One region of the Clostridium sp. DL-VIII genome, then DNA from elsewhere that is predicted to be linked to it. Evidence: a T-box and tRNA genes for the amino acid it is inferred to sense, from the RefSeq annotation. Region 1 holds a T-box; the other regions hold tRNA genes.
What was found. The T-box of region 1 lies ahead of CDLVIII_RS17915 (valine--tRNA ligase). A T-box ahead of a tRNA ligase gene usually reads a tRNA of that ligase, here a tRNA-Val.

Region 1 (5,715 bases):
GTTAATTGCACTGAAGAAAAAGGAGTAAAGGAAAAAATGGAAGAGCTTCTTAATTCAGGAGATAATTCAAGGGAATTGTATAATCATATTCTTTCATCATCACGATATGGGATAGCAAAGAGTACTCAATTTACTCAGGATGGATTTAGGAAATATGATTTGTACCATGAGGCTTTAGATGTAACTGGAATTGATATTAGAAGTTTAACAGAGAAAGATGGAAGTTATTATACTGATGATGGGAAAAACATTACTGATATTTTTAATTCTAAACTTGAAGAGATGGCTAAAAGCGGAAAGCCCTATGTGCCTAAACAATATACAGGGGTATGCGAAGAGACTTTTGCAAGTATGATTCAAGAAATGTCATATAAAGGTTGGAATAACATTCCTGACATGACGTTATCAATTAATTATAGTGATAATAAATTACAAGATGTTTGCCAAAATACTAATTATAGTGAAAGCTATAACAAAGATACAATTTATAAATATGGTAAAAATAGTTTTAATACATTGCCATATTTATAAAAAGTTTATAAAAAGTTACAAATCTAAAAGATTAAATAATGAAGGAGAATACTCGATGAAGGAGGTTCTTCTTCTATTATGTATGCTTAATAATTGTTTAGCATATGGAAGAAAAACTTCTTCAGCATTTGTTAGTACTAAATTATTATTTGTACGGATAAATTAGGTTTCGCATATGTTATGCTCTAGATGTTTTACATTGCCATTTTACTTTTATGCAACAATAGGCTTTATTATAGTTACTGGATTTATTTCAATGTTTCTTATTATTTTTATAATGTCTGTTAATGGGATTATCCACATTATTTACGCATCTAAAAATATAAGAAAGAAGAGTTTATTTTATATTGTTTTAATGCTATTTCTAATATTAAATTTATTTTGTATGATTAAGCTTTGCAGATTAATAGAAGTAGAATTATATAGTAATAATAAAAACTATTATTGACAAAATTTATACTATAAGCTATTATTTTAAGTAAATTAATAGATAAAAGCAATGAAAAAGAGGAGTAGAAATTTTTTCGCATTAAAGGAAACTAACTCAGGAGAGTTTGGGAGTACGGTTCTTTTAGCAAGGAAACTCACTCAGACGAGCTGAGGAGTACAGTTCTTTAGCTAAATCATAGATTTAGAAAGAACTAGCAAGAACTAGCAAGAACTAGCAAGAGAGAGGGAATAGCTGGAAACCCTTATGCAGGAAATTTTGAAGGTAGCTTTTGAGCTTCTTTAGTGAAATAGTAGTAGCTAAAGACGGTTTATCTGAGCCGTTATTTGAATTAAGAGTCCATTAGAGCATATACTTGCTTGCGTGGAAATAAAGGTGGTACCGCGAGTCTTCGTCCTTTTGTGACGAGGGCTCTTTTTGGCATTGAGACTCTGAATCTTTGATTTGGTTATTCGAAAGTCCGAAGCGAACATATGTGAGTCGGGTTTCCTGGCATTGAAAATCCAAATCTTTGATTTGGTTATTCGAAAGCCCCCAGCGAACGTATGTGAGTCGGGTTTCCTTTATTTATATACCTTAGCTCAAAAGATAGTTATTCATTGTGAATTATATATTTTAGTAAATTAACAGTCTGGAGGAATAGAAATGTCAGAAGAAATAAAAAATATATCAACTACGTATGATCCAAAAGAATTTGAAGATAGGATTTATAAGAATTGGGAGGAGAAAGGTTATTTTACGCCAAGTATTGATAAAAATAAAAAGCCATATACTATAATAATGCCGCCCCCAAATATAACAGGTCAGCTTCACTTAGGGCATGCTTTTGATGATACTCTTCAAGATATGCTTATTAGATTTAAAAGAATGCAAGGTTACGCTGCTTTATGGCTTCCTGGTGAAGATCATGCTTCTATTGCAACAGAAGTTAAAGTTGCAAACAAGCTAGCTGAGGAAGGTTTTGATAAGAAGGAAATGGGAAGAGAAGCGTTTCTAGAAAAAGTATGGGAATGGAGTGACAAATACAGAGCTACAATAAGAAACCAAGTTAAAAAACTTGGAGTATCAGCTGATTTTACAAGAGAAGCTTTTACTATGGATGAAAATCTTAGTGCTGCTGTAAAACATGTATTTGTTAAGCTTTATAATGAAGGTTTAATTTATCAAGGAAATAGAATAACTAACTGGTGTACACATTGTCAAACAGCATTATCTGATGCTGAAATTGAATATGAAGAGCAGGCAGGCCATTTCTGGCATATAAATTATCCGTTAGCTGATGGATCAGGTTTCCTTGAAATTGCAACAACAAGACCTGAAACCTTGCTTGGAGACAGTGGTGTAGCTGTAAATCCAAATGATGAAAGATATAAACACCTTATTGGAAAAACTGTAATACTTCCACTTGTTAACAGAGAAATTCCTATAGTTTCTGATGATTATGTAGATTTAGAATTTGGAACTGGTGCAGTTAAGATGACTCCAGCTCATGACCCTAATGATTTTGAAGTAGGAAAGAGACACAACTTAGAGATCATAAGAGTTATGGATGATAAGGGAATTATCAATGAAAAGGGTGGAAAATATAAGGGCTTAGATAGATATGAAGCTAGAAAAGCCATAGTTAAAGATTTAGAAGAGGCTGGACTTTTAGTTAAAATTAAAGATCATACTCATAATGTTGGTACTCATGATAGATGTGGAACTACTGTAGAGCCTATAATATCTAAACAATGGTATGTTAAGATGGAAGATCTTGCAAAGCCAGCTATAGAAGTAGTAAAGAGTGGAAAAACAAAGTTTGTTCCTGAAAGATTTGATAAGATATATTTTAACTGGATGGAAAACATTCAAGACTGGTGTATTTCAAGACAGTTATGGTGGGGACATAGAATACCAGTTTACTACTGTCAAGACTGCGGTGAAATGATGGTACTTGAGGAAGCGCCACATAAATGTACTAAATGTGGAAGTACTAACATTGAGCAGGATAATGATGTACTTGATACTTGGTTTTCTTCAGCACTTTGGCCATTCTCAACTCTTGGCTGGCCAAACAAAACAGAAGATTTAGATTACTTCTATCCAACAAGCACATTGGTTACTGGGCATGATATCATATTCTTCTGGGTTGCAAGAATGATATTCTCAGGACTTCACTGCATGGGTGAAACTCCATTTAATACAGTGCTTATTCATGGTTTAATAAGAGATTCAGAAGGAAGAAAGATGAGTAAATCTTTAGGAAATGGTGTTGATCCATTAGAAGTTATTGAAACTTATGGTGCAGATGCTTTAAGATTTATGATAGCTACAGGTAATGCTCCAGGAAATGATATGAGATATTACCCAGAAAGAGTTGAATCTTCAAGAAACTTTGCTAATAAGATTTGGAATGCATCAAGATTTGTAATGATGAACCTTGATAAAGATATAATGAACAAATATAAAGACTGCAAAGAATATTCTTTAGCAGACAAGTGGATATTATCTGAGATGAACACTTTAGTTAAAGAAGCTACAGAAAACATGGAGAAATTCGAGCTTGGAATTGCAATGCAAAAAGTTTATGATTTTATGTGGACTGAATTCTGTGACTGGTATATAGAACTTGTTAAACCAGTGTTCTATGGTGATGATGAAAAAGCTAAGGGAATAGCTTACAATGTATTAAACACTGTATTAATTACAGGCTTAAAATTATTACATCCAGCTATGCCATTTATTACAGAAGAAATCTTCACTCATTTAAGTGATGAAGAAACTATAACAACTTCAGCTTGGCCTGTATTTGATGAAGCTTTAGTAAATAAAGAAGCTGAGGCTGATATGGCATTTGTAATTGAAGCTATAAAAGGCTTAAGAAATGTAAGAGCTGAAATGAATGTACCCCCATCAAGAAAAGCTAAAGTAATATGTTATATTGCAGAAGATGCTAAAAAAGCATTTAATGCAGGTGTAGCTTATATTGAGAAGTTAGCTTCAGCTTCAGAAGTAGAATTTATTGATGATAAAGCTAATGTTCCAGCTAATGCTGTGTCTTTAGTTGTTAAAGGTGGAGAATTATTTATGCCTTTACTTGACTTAGTTGATAAAGATAAAGAACTAGAAAGATTAAATAAGGAAGTTAAAAAGCTAGAAGGCGAAATTGAAAGAATAGATAAGAAATTAGGAAATCAAGGTTTTGTAGCTAAAGCACCAGCAGCAGTTATAGATGCTGAAAAAGAGAAGAGAGTAAAATACGTTGAAATGCTTGAAGCTGTTAAAGTTAGAATTGAAGCTTTAAATTAATATTTTTTACCTTATAAATTAAATAGCAAAATATTAGGATGAGTTTTAGGAATAAAGCTCATCCTATATTTATAGATATACAACTTTGAACTTAGACTTATGTGGTAGCTTGCCGAAATCACATACATTTTTATTCCACAGGACTTGTGAAATTTTCGCTGGAAAGTTATAAATGTGAGCCATGCACCCATTTCTGCATGCTCCCGAAACAAGTTCGTTACAAGCAGTAAATGGAACAAGCTCTAGAGGAAACTCGACTCACTTTCGTTCGCTGAGTAAGTGATTCACACAAAATCATAGATTTTGGTTCACTACTTAAGAATTTTCAGCAGCTCAATTTCAAATGCCTGCTTCACAAAAATGTATATGATTTCTAGTATAGATACACACAAAAGTTTAATTTAAGTGGATAATTATCCTATATATAAGTCAAGTTTATAATTTGTTTATCTATATAGATAAACAATTTAAGACTTTAACATATAGATTGACGTAAGAACTATAAATTAAAAGACTTGCACAAATGTATAAATTTACTTTTTGATTTGGGTATCTATAAGTAAAAATATAGGGTATACAAAATAATACAGTAATTTTAAATGAGGAGATATTTTAAATGGATAAAGAGAAAATAATAGAAAAAACTATAGAGTTTGTGAGAAATAAGTTAGAAGGAGAGGGATCTGGACACGATTTTTGGCATGTTTATAGAGTTTATAAGATATCAGTAAGTTTAAGTATGGAAGAAAAAGAAGAAGTTGATTTATTTATAGTAAAATTAGGAGCCTTGCTTCATGATATAGCAGACTGGAAATTTAATGACGGAGATACTACTATTGGAGCTGATATATCTAGGAATTTTCTAAGTTCACTTGGAGTTGATGATAAAACTATAGAGCAGGTAGCTTATATAGTTGAAAATATATCCTTTAAAGGTTCTGGAGATACTTCGAAGATGAATACCTTAGAGGGAAAAATCGTTCAAGATGCTGACAGGTTAGATGCACTTGGGGCAATAGGAATTGCAAGAACCTTCGCATATGGTGGACACGCAGGAAGAGAAATTTATAATCCTAATATTAAATACGAAGAGCATAAGACCTTTGAACAATATAAAAATAGTACTGGAACATCAGTTAACCACTTTTATGAGAAATTACTGCTGCTAAAGGATAGAATGAATACAAAGCCAGGAAAAAGATATGCAGAAAAAAGACATAAATTTATGGAAGAATATTTAAAAGAATTCTATGCAGAATGGGAAGGAAAACTTTAGTTAGGAAATTATTTCCTTGTTTCAATTTATTAACTGTGAATAATAGTTTCAATATTATTGTAATATGGCAGCGGCATATCTAATATATTAAAACATGAAACATAATTATAAAAGGGAAAACTACAATATGTAAATTTTGTTTTGTTGAATTAGTAGTCTTTCTATAGAA
Region 2 (5,715 bases), 2.8 Mb from region 1:
CACTGAATTATTGGAACGATCAAGGAGTTATAAAACTTACTCAAATAGATAAAATGGGAAACTTTAATGTAGAATTCATGGAGCTGGCTGAAGAAACAGTTAAAACTAATAATCAAGTCGATTTGTTAGAAGCTCTTGATAGCTCTAATACTAAGGATATGTTAAAAGATATAGAAATGCTTCTAGCTAGACCATTATCTCCAAATGAAATGTCTACTTACTTAAATTGGCAAAAAGAATTTGGCTTCTCTTCTGAATTAATTTTAATTTTAATGGAATACTGTATATCAAAAGGAAAAAGCGATTCACGTTATATAGAAAAAGTCGCCTTATCTTGGCATGATCAAAAAATAACAACCATTGAACAAGCTCAAAACTTAATAAAAAAGGCAGAAGATAAGTGGCTCAACATAAGAAAAATATTAAATTATCTTGGTATAAATAATACTGATATAATGAAACCCCAACAAGATTTAATAGAAAAATGGCTTCTTATATATAAATTTTCAAATGAAATTGTTTTTAAAGCCTGTGATGTATGTTTCGAGAGATTAAATAGAGCAGATTTTAAATATATTGATGGTATATTAACTAACTGGAATAAAAACAATATTAGAACTCTAGAAGACATAGCCCTTAAAGATAATAAGAATACTAAAAACTCTAAATATCCAAAAAATTACGGCTCTAATAATAATGATAAATCCTCTCTTAAATTCAATAATTTTGAAGCAAGAGAATATGATTATGATTCATTAGAAAAAAAACTTTTAGGATGGGATAATGATGATTAAAGGCTATCAAACTGAAATTTTAAAAATATATGAAAAACTTAGAGAAGATGAAGCTAAAGCTTTAAAAATTAGAAAAGAAGAAATATCCGAAAAATACCCTGAAATTATTGAATTAGATAATAAAATTCAAAAGCTATCCTTACAAATGGCAGTTTCCATTTTAAAATCTACTGATGGTGAAAAAGCAGTAGACGATTATAAGGAAAGTATAACTGACCTAAGAATAAAAAAATGTGAAATGCTGGTTGAAAGAGGATATGATCCTGAATACTTAAATTTACATTATCACTGTAATAAGTGTAAAGATACAGGCTTTATAGGTAATGTTAAGTGTAGCTGTTACAAACAAAAATTAATTAAATTATATTATAAAAATTCTGAGTTAGAGAGCACAATATCATATAACAATTTTGATAATTTTGATTTAAACTTATTTTCAAGTCATAAACTTGGGGAAGAGAAATTTTCTCCAAGAAAAAACATGGAAAATAATCTGGACTATATATTAAAAGATTATCTTCCGAACTTCTCAAAAACATCAACAAATCTATTATTTTATGGTAATCCTGGCAGCGGAAAAACTTACTTATCTTACTGCATAGCTAAGGCTGTGCTAGATATGGGTTATTTAGTAATATATAAGACCTCTGATGAATTAATTAAGAATTTGAGAGACATTAGATTTAATAACGATTCCTCTTTAGAATCATTAATCTTAGAATGTGATTTGCTAATAATTGATGATCTAGGTGCTGAATATCTTAATGAATTCTCAGTAACAGAGCTCTTTACTGTAATTAATAAAAGAATTCTTACTAAAAAGAAAATGCTCATATCAACCAATTTAACACTACCAGGTATAACAAAGCAATATAGCGAAAGAATTGCCTCTAGATTAATTGGTGAGTTTAGGCTTTGCAAATTTTATTCAGAAGATATAAGAATTAAAAAGAATTTACAGAAAAGCAGATAAAAAATGAAGCTATAAGTATATATTGATAAATATACTATAGCTTCATTTTTATACTTAATTATAATTATTATATGTAAACTTACACATTTGAAATTATATTAATTATATTCCAATAGTCACATAGTGTAATAGAAATTACAATGTTCATAAAAATAAAATATTTACTTTCTTCTTTATTAAATAAAAAAACAAGCTTTAATTTTACACTAAAGCTTGTTTATACTTGGCGACTCAGAAGGGGCTCGAACCCTCGACCTCCGGCGTGACAGGCCGGCACTCTAACCAACTGAGCTACTGAGCCATCTTATGGTGGGCACAACAGGGTTCGAACCTGTGACCCCCTGCTTGTAAGGCAGGTGCTCTCCCAGCTGAGCTATGCGCCCATAAGATAGATAAAATGGTGACTCCTAGGGGAATCGAACCCCTGTTACCACCGTGAAAGGGTGGTGTCTTAACCGCTTGACCAAGGAGCCATATTAAGTTTTTTATATGTTTATTTAAAATGGAGCTGGCAATAGGAATCGAACCTACAACCTGCTGATTACAAGTCAGCTGCTCTACCGTTGAGCCATGCCAGCATATTTTAAATGGCGACTCAGAAGGGGCTCGAACCCTCGACCTCCGGCGTGACAGGCCGGCACTCTAACCAACTGAGCTACTGAGCCATCTTATGGTGGGCACAACAGGGCTCGAACCTGTGACCCCCTGCTTGTAAGGCAGGTGCTCTCCCAGCTGAGCTATGCGCCCATAAGATAGATATAAATGGTGACTCCTAGGGGAATCGAACCCCTGTTACCACCGTGAAAGGGTGGTGTCTTAACCGCTTGACCAAGGAGCCATGCTATTGTCTTCACTCTTGAATGTCAAAACTTAATGTCCTTTAGTTATTCAAGCTGCTGACCACATAGACTATAATACCTAAATTTAGATTGCGTGTCAACACATTTTTTCATTTTTTTTATTTTTATCTGATTTAATTATTTTTTCAATCCAATCTTTAACACATAAGTACTATTTTAACTATCCCCTTAAGCGCTGGTAAATCTAATAATCTGCCGAAATAATGCACTTTTCACACTAATTCTTTTAACCCGGTTATTACTGTGATAAAATTTATGTATTATATAAATAAGGAGTGATTAAAAATGATTTATCACGATTTAATAATTGCTGGTGGTGGTGCATCAGGTCTAATGGCTGCAATTATAGCTAAAGAATTTGGCGCAGATGTAGCTGTTGTAGAAGGCACCGATAGAATCGGAAAGAAAATTCTTGTAACCGGCAATGGAAGATGTAACATTTCAAATAAAAATATTTCGTATCCATATAAATGTTTTCATAGTGAAAATAATGACTTCTTCCAAGAAGCTTTAAATAAATTTACTGTTAAAGATACTGAAAGCATATTTTTATCTCTTGGTTTGCCCTTGGTAGAACTAGAGAATGGCAAAATGTATCCAAAATCTCTTCAAGCTTCTTCTGTAATAGATATACTCAGAATGGCCTTAGATGATAGACAAATTCCTTTATACACAAATTGTAAAGTAATTTCTGTAAGTAAGAAGAAGAACTTTGTTTTAACCACAAGCAGCGATGAGTATACTAATCTTTCTTGCAATAAGCTTATTTTGAGCTGTGGCGGAAAATCTGCTGTTAAAACTGGTTCTGATGGTTCAGGATATAGATTAGGTAAATCGCTAGGACATAGCATTACAGAAACACTTCCTGGAATTGTCCAATTGAAATTAGATTATCCTTATTTAAAAGCTTTATCAGGAATTAAATTCGATGGATCTGCTTCCATATTAATAGATGATCAGATTATTCGTACTGAAATTGGAGAGATCTTATTTACAGACTATGGGATTTCTGGTCCACCGATATTACAATTATCTTCTTATGCTTCTAAAGCACTTTCTAAAAATTCAAAAGTAATAATCAGGGTAGATATGTTTCCGCATGAAAGCAAAGAAGATGTTGAAAATTTCTTTTCTACACATTTTTCCACCTTTGACTACAGAGAAATATCCTCAGCTTTAATTGGAGTTATACATAAAAAATTAATTCCTACAATCTTAAAGGATGTCGGAATAAAGGATATTCATGAGCCTTGCTCCAATATCGGCTGGAAGCATATTAACAGGCTGGTTGATACGTTTAAAAAGTGGGACTTCAATTGTATTGGCACAAATGGCTTTTCTAACGCCCAAGTTACTACAGGTGGTATAAATACAAGCGAAGTTAATAACTTAACCTTAGAATCTAAACTAGTTAAAAATTTATACCTCTGTGGAGAAATCTTAGATGTTCACGGAGATTGTGGCGGATTTAATCTTCAATGGGCTTGGAGTTCTGGTTACTTAGCTGGAAAATCAGCGTCTCAAAATCTCTAAGTAATTCTTATAAATAATAAAAAAAGTTGTAATAAAACACTATTAATATTCTAGGTTTTATCACAACTTTTTTTATTTTAATTATCCTGTAACTTTTCCCACTCAGCCTCTAATACTGTAACTTCAGTACCATCTAAATTTCTTATTGTATGATACGATTTTAGATTGTCATTATCAATCTCTTTTACAGTTGCAGATGACAATATACTTTCCCCATATACAGTCTCTTTTTCGAATATTATTTTAATTCTTCTTATGCTATAACTATTAATTATTTCAAGTGGAACAGCTTCAATTGCCCATTCAACATACTTAACATTATTAACATGATTATTGGAGTCAATATCACTATATCTAATATTAAATTGCTTAGTGTATTGTCCATTATCTAATTTCTCAATTCTATCCATACTTATATCATAGTCTACATCTCCATCTATTCCGTACATATCATATTGTTCTTCTTGTATTCGTGTAGGTCTTCTTTTATTAATATCAATTAAAAAAAATAATGCAGATGCCTCTCCAATAATATTGTTTTTCTCATCCGCGATAGTATATTTTCTTAATCCATAAAACTTCTTAAAACCTATTGGCTGAGTATTAATAGTTATTGTTTCACCAAAATTTGGGTACCTATACATTTTTATATCGTCCTTATAAAATACCCAAGCGCAATTATTTTTTTCACAAAACTCGATTCCACCGCCAAGAGATTCTGATTGCTGGGTTCCTACATCGCAAATAAAATCAATTACTGATGATAACTTACATTTCAGTTTAGCATCTACTTCATAATAATGTATCTCATATTTCTTTGTAAAATCTTTACTCATACTTGCTTATTGCACGCTTAAAATATTTATTAATTTTCAATATTTTGCCAACATATATAAGGCTTAATTGTTACAGTATACTGGCTTGATAAACATCATTTTCAGGCTTGCAATAATTTCTTTCCCCCTTTACTATTATGTTATATTTCTCATATATAAAATTCTCTATTATATACTAATATTAACACAATAAACTAAAATAAAAAGAGGACTTCCCAAAAAGAAAATCCTCTTAACTAAACAAAATATTATTATCTATTTAACGCTTCTAATAAATCATCTAGATTTAATCCATGTACTACTGCAGCTTCTGCTAAAGTTTCAGCTTGAGCAGATGGACATCCAACACATCCCATTCCAAAACTCATTAATACTTGTGCCTTAGATGCATCAGTATTAACTACTTCACCTATTGTCATATCCTTAGTTATCATACTTTCACCCTCTTTAAATATAACTTTATGTATTTATTGTTTACAATAGAATTATATTTTATACCAAGCTGAAAGTCAATACCCGAGCATAATACTAGACTATAAACTATCTATTCTCATTGTTTGATCTCTCTTAGGACCAACTCCAACTATTGAAATTCTAGTGCCTGTAAATTCTGATATTCTTGCTAAATACTTCTTAACATTTTCAGGCAACTCATCATAACTTCTAACATCAGCTACACTGTCATCCCAACCATCAAACTCTTCATAGATTGGTTCGCA
Region 3 (5,715 bases), 3.0 Mb from region 1:
CTACAGTAGCTACAACTAATAAAGTAAGTTTCATAAATCCTATAGATGGTGTTGAAAGTAGAAAATATACTTATCCTGCTCCAGTAAAAATGGAAGAAGGTTCTTTTAGAACTGTTAGAGGTGTAAATATACAAGCTAATATAGGAACTGATGTTAAGGCATCAGCTGATGGTGTGGTAGATTTTGCTGAAAATACAGGGGTTGAAGAAGGCGTAGTTGTAGAGATTAAACATGCTAATGGATTGAAAACAAGATATGGAAATCTTGATGCAAATTTATCGGTTAAGAATGGTGAAAAGGTAACAGCTAACCAAGTTATTGGTAAGGTTGGAGAGACCGCAAAAGTATTTAGCAAAGATGTATTTGGAGAATTTTTAAATTTACAGGTAATTGATGCTAATGGAGAGCAAGTTAATCCGGAAAAATATTTCAGCTTAAAAACTAAATAAGATAAAAGTTAATATTAGTCATTTGTCATAGTTAGGATAAATGACTAATTAAAAATATTAACAAACTATTATGTTAAAGACAAGATTAAGGAAGTGATATTTTGAAAGATTATATTGAAGAAAGAGTTTTAGATGTTGCAAGGTACATTATAGATTCAAAAGCTACAATAAGAAAGACCGCAAAGGTTTTTGGAGTAAGTAAGAGTACAATTCATAAAGATATGACAGAAAGACTTTTAAAAATTAATCCGGAAATTGCCCAAGAAACTCATTCTATATTGGAATTAAATAAAGCTGAAAGACACATTAGGGGTGGAGAAGCAACAAAAATGAAGTATAAAATTATTGAATCTTGATAAATTTAAGTCTATAATATAATATTAGTAGAATTATGTAAATATAGGTATTAATATGTATTATAGGAGTGAATAAGAGATGTGGAGAACAGGGATAGACCTTGCAATTGACTTAGGAACGGCAACTGTGTTAGTTTATGTGAGTGGTAAAGGGGTGGTATTAAAGGAGCCATCCGTAGTAGCTATAAATAAAAATAATAATAAGCTATTGGCTATAGGGGAAGAGGCAAGAAAAATGATAGGAAGAACCCCGGGAAACATAGTTGCAGTACGTCCGTTGAAAGATGGAGTTATTTCGGATTACGATATAACACAAAAAATGCTAAAAGAATTTATAAGAAAAGCATGTGGTAAGAAAACTATTAGGGCACCTAAAGTAATTGTTTGTGTACCATCTCAAGCAACGGAAGTTGAGAAAAGAGCAGTAATTGATGCAGCCATGAACTCAGGAGCTAAAAAGGTTCATTTAATAGAGGAACCATTAGCAGCTGCTATTGGTGCAGGATTAGATATTACTAAACCAAATGGATGTATGGTAGTAGACATTGGTGGAGGTACTTGTGATGTTGCTGTAATTTCATTAGGAGGAGTAGTAGAAAGAGAATCTATAAAAGTGGCTGGAAATAAGTTTGACGATTCTATAATAAAATATGTAAGAAATAATTATAAATTAATGATAGGCGAAAAGACTGCTGAAGAATTAAAAATAAATATAGGATCGGCCTTTAAAAATTCTAGAAATCTAACATATATGATGAAAGGAAGAAATCTTATAACAGGATTACCAGATGAAGTAGAAATTACTACTGAGGAAATAAGAAATGCAATAAAAGAACCAGTAGAAGTAATAGTTGAAACTGTAAAAAGAGTATTAGAGAGAACTCCACCTGAATTAGCTTCAGACATAATAGAAAGAGGAATATTGATGACTGGTGGTGGCGCATTAGTACATGGATTAGATAAGCTTATTGAATTTAGGACAGGAGTTGCAGCAACTGTTGCCGAGAATTCTATTGAATGTGTTGTTAAAGGAACTGGTAAGGTTTTAAGCTACATAGATAAGTTAGATAGTGAAGTAAATTCACAACAAATAGTATTAATAGAATAGTATTAATAAATAACGGCTGGAACATTGTTCTGGCCGTTATTTAAGGCACAATCAAATAAATATCTAGTCCATCTGCTAGCCTATTTTTCATGTGCCTAATTAAAAAATATAAGGAAGGCATATAATAAGAAATAGTAAGTATATAATCATGATGCATATTTACAAAAGAATAGAGAAATATGTTTTCCTAATATAATATTATCAGAATGACATATTAATCATGCAAATCTGGAATATAGTAAATTGTTATTGCTTTTGTATATAATTTAAATCATAGGAAATTGCCCACGATTTAAATTATAGGCTTCAATAAATATTCTAGATATGATTTTTGCCATGTTCATAACAAAGGAAAGTCTTATACTACGTGAAAAAAAGAGTTCTGCATTATCGCTAGAGTCGACAATTCCTATGACAGAAGCAATTCCAACCTCAGGAAGCTCCTTACCTACTCCTTTGCCTGGATGTATCGCATAGTCTCGTATGCGAATTTCGCCTATATCACTCTCATCTCCTAAACATGCGTCAACACCAATTATGGATGCTTTAGGATGTTTAGTGTATATTTCATCTAATCGTTCATCTATATTTAAAGCATGAATTGGAAAAGATAAGGTTCCGTAAACTGGAAGTGGGAAAAAGTTTTCAGTTAATATGGATCCTACTAAAGGTCCTAAGCAATCACCGATACATTTATCAGTACCAATACAAACTATTACAGTATTTTCAGTAATGTAATTTTTAATTTCTAAAGTTAAATCATAATAAAATTTTGAATTTGTATTAGAATTTAAATCAATCAAGGACATATACCCCCTTTATAAAATGTATATGATGAGTAATCAAAAGATAGTATAAAAAAATATTTTATGGAAATTAATACAAGTAAAGGAGGTTAATATGAAGAAAGTTTGTGTATATTTATTATCAATATTTATAATATTACTAAATATTTATTTAATGTTTTTTTGGCAGCCAGAAGGTCAAATTGCAGCTAGTGATACTATTAGTAAAGAAATTGTGTCTTATAATAATGGAACCGTGTTTAAAGTAGATAAAGAAAAAGCATTAGAACAACTATCTTCTGAGGATAGAAAGGATTTTGAGAAGATACTAAAAAAGCTATCCGCGCTTGATATGGGGAAGATAAGAGAGTATTATGAAGAAGATAATGAAGAAGAAGGAATAACGAATGCTTTTAAGCTTCTAAACAAGAGGCTTTCAGATGAAGATTATAAAGAAATAGAAAGAATAAGTTCAAATTTTATACAATTAGACAAGGTTAATGAGAAAATAAAAAATAAATAAGAATGATATGTTAAATTGAAGTATATAGAAGAAATCAGGAGGAATAGAAGGATAAATTAGTCACACTAGTGGATATGAGAGTTGAAATAAAAGCTCTTTGCAGATATACTAATCATTGTCGATCAGTTGAAAAGTGACGACATTAAAGTAATTTGTTTTGGAGGAATTCCCGAGTGGCCAAAGGGGGCAGACTGTAAATCTGTTACGTTTCGTTTCGATGGTTCGAATCCATCTTCCTCCACCATTTAGATGGGCGCATAGCTCAGCTGGGAGAGCACCTGCCTTACAAGCAGGGGGTCACAGGTTCGAGCCCTGTTGTGCCCACCATCTAAAAAATAAAGTTTAATTGTAAAATGATAATTTTAAAGTGGATAACGTGCTGGCATGGCTCAACGGTAGAGCAGCTGACTTGTAATCAGCAGGTTGTAGGTTCGATTCCTATTGCCAGCTCCAATAAAATAATATAAGAAAGTATTTACTTAGTAACTTATATTATATTAAAAAAGAATATGGAGGAATTCCCGAGTGGCCAAAGGGGGCAGACTGTAAATCTGTTACGTTTCGTTTCGATGGTTCGAATCCATCTTCCTCCACCAGAAAAGAATAAACTTAGTTTGTTCTTTTTTTATTTTGTATTCTATAATCATAAAGTACTTTTTAATATACATGTATGTATGTATTTAGATAGTATATTGATTGCATTCTATAATGTTGACTAACTTTGCGTGATGTGGTAAAATATTTTTTGAAAATTAAATGATGTGACTCTTATCAAGAGAGGTGGAGGGAAAGGGCCCTATGAAACCCGGCAACCTGTATTATATAAGGTGCCAATTCCTGTAGAGGTGTTTCTACAAGATAAGAAAGTGATTTGTAAAATTATACTCTTCTTATCGAAGAGTTTTTTTCATTTATCTTAAATTTGTACAAACCTAATTAACAAAAGAAAAATATAATAATTATTTAAAATATTTAAGTTAAGGAGAGAAAAAAATGAGAAGATTATTTACTTCAGAATCAGTTACAGAAGGCCATCCAGATAAAATGTGTGACCAAATATCAGATGCTATATTAGATGCTTTATTAGAAAAAGATCCACTTGCAAGAGTTGCATGTGAAACATGTACAACTACTGGTATGGTAATGGTAATGGGAGAAATATCAACTAATTGTTACGTTGATATTCCAAAAGTAGTAAGAGAAACAGTAAGAGGAATTGGGTATGACAGAGCAAAATTTGGATTTGACTGTGATACTTGTGCAGTTCTTACATCAATAGATGAGCAATCAGCGGATATTGCTATGGGTGTAGATGAAGCCTTTGAATCTAAAAAAGGTGAAAAAGATGAGGTTGAAGCTGTAGGAGCTGGAGATCAAGGAATGATGTTTGGTTTTGCAACTAATGAAACTGAAGACTTTATGCCACTTCCAATATTTATGGCTCATAAGTTATCAAGAAGACTTACAGAAGTAAGAAAGAATGATACATTAGGATATTTAAGACCAGATGGTAAAACTCAAGTTACAGTTGAATATGAAGATAATAAGCCAAAGAGAATTGATACTATCGTTATATCAACACAACATGATGATAAAGTTTCTTTAGAACAAATCCAAGCAGATGTTAAGAAGTATGTTATTGATGCTGTTGTTCCAGCTGAATTATTAGATAGCAAAACTAGATACTTCATTAATCCAACAGGAAGATTCGTTGTTGGAGGACCTCAAGGAGATTCTGGTTTAACAGGAAGAAAGATAATAGTTGATACATACGGTGGATATGGAAGACACGGCGGTGGTGCTTTCTCAGGAAAAGATCCAACAAAGGTAGATAGATCAGCTGCTTATGCTGCAAGATGGGTTGCTAAAAATTTAGTTGCTGCAGGTGTTGCAGATAAGCTAGAAATTCAATTAGCATATGCAATTGGTGTTGCTAAGCCAGTGTCAATCGAAGTTGAAACATTTGGAACAGGAAAAATAGATGAAGATAAAATCGTTGAAATAGTAGAAAAAGTGTTTGATTTAAGACCAGGAGCTATAATTAGAGATCTTGATTTAAGAAGACCTATATATAAACAAACAGCTGCTTATGGACACTTTGGAAGAAATGATTTAAATTTACCATGGGAACAATTAAATAAAGTAGAAGAAATAAAAAAATATATATAATGATTATATGCAAGCTGCCTTAAAGTTGATTTAAGGCAGCTTTTCGCTGCAGAAAATTATAGATACTACAGTAAGAGGATATAATTATAACACAAAGGCAATACTTGATGAAAAGTTAGCGTATAATGTATTTATGATATAATAAAAACAAAGTGAAGATTAAGATAGGTCGTAAATTAATATACATAAAAGAGTTGGAGAGATCTTATGGAAGTTCTAAGTGGTTTTATTGAAAATATTGTTTTTAAAAGTGAAGATACAGGTTATGTAGTTTGCAGGATTAGGACAGAGAAAAATTTAATCAGTGCTGTAGGTACAGTTCCTT

Region 2: it encodes a tRNA-Val, which carries the amino acid that the T-box ahead of CDLVIII_RS17915 (valine--tRNA ligase) is inferred to sense. The anticodon was not compared.
Region 3: it encodes a tRNA-Val, which carries the amino acid that the T-box ahead of CDLVIII_RS17915 (valine--tRNA ligase) is inferred to sense. The anticodon was not compared.

Annotation. Positions count from the first base shown of each region.
Region 1 covers NZ_CM001240.1:3,879,914-3,885,628, reverse strand. The annotation lists gene CDLVIII_RS17920 (DUF4885 family protein) at 1-531, shown strand, start outside; T-box leader at 1,022-1,381, shown strand; gene CDLVIII_RS17915 (valine--tRNA ligase) at 1,625-4,270, shown strand; gene CDLVIII_RS17910 (HD domain-containing protein) at 4,887-5,546, shown strand.
Region 2 covers NZ_CM001240.1:220,682-226,396, forward strand. The annotation lists gene CDLVIII_RS00985 (DnaD domain protein) at 1-794, shown strand, start outside; gene CDLVIII_RS00990 (ATP-binding protein) at 787-1,767, shown strand; tRNA gene CDLVIII_RS00995 (tRNA-Asp) at 1,992-2,068, opposite strand; tRNA gene CDLVIII_RS01000 (tRNA-Val) at 2,075-2,150, opposite strand; tRNA gene CDLVIII_RS01005 (tRNA-Glu) at 2,166-2,240, opposite strand; tRNA gene CDLVIII_RS01010 (tRNA-Thr) at 2,271-2,345, opposite strand; tRNA gene CDLVIII_RS01015 (tRNA-Asp) at 2,356-2,432, opposite strand; tRNA gene CDLVIII_RS01020 (tRNA-Val) at 2,439-2,514, opposite strand; tRNA gene CDLVIII_RS01025 (tRNA-Glu) at 2,531-2,605, opposite strand; gene CDLVIII_RS01030 (NAD(P)/FAD-dependent oxidoreductase) at 2,913-4,160, shown strand; gene CDLVIII_RS01035 (acyl-ACP thioesterase domain-containing protein) at 4,238-4,996, opposite strand; gene CDLVIII_RS01040 (DUF1858 domain-containing protein) at 5,248-5,430, opposite strand; gene CDLVIII_RS01045 (adenylosuccinate synthase) at 5,530-5,715, opposite strand, start outside.
Region 3 covers NZ_CM001240.1:865,032-870,746, forward strand. The annotation lists gene CDLVIII_RS03990 (M23 family metallopeptidase) at 1-449, shown strand, start outside; gene spoIIID (sporulation transcriptional regulator SpoIIID) at 551-805, shown strand; gene CDLVIII_RS04000 (rod shape-determining protein) at 885-1,913, shown strand; gene yyaC (spore protease YyaC) at 2,180-2,722, opposite strand; gene CDLVIII_RS04010 (hypothetical protein) at 2,814-3,221, shown strand; tRNA gene CDLVIII_RS04015 (tRNA-Tyr) at 3,381-3,465, shown strand; tRNA gene CDLVIII_RS04020 (tRNA-Val) at 3,473-3,548, shown strand; tRNA gene CDLVIII_RS04025 (tRNA-Thr) at 3,600-3,674, shown strand; tRNA gene CDLVIII_RS04030 (tRNA-Tyr) at 3,733-3,817, shown strand; SAM riboswitch class I at 3,987-4,086, shown strand; gene metK (methionine adenosyltransferase) at 4,215-5,390, shown strand; gene CDLVIII_RS04040 (ATP-dependent RecD-like DNA helicase) at 5,598-5,715, shown strand, end outside.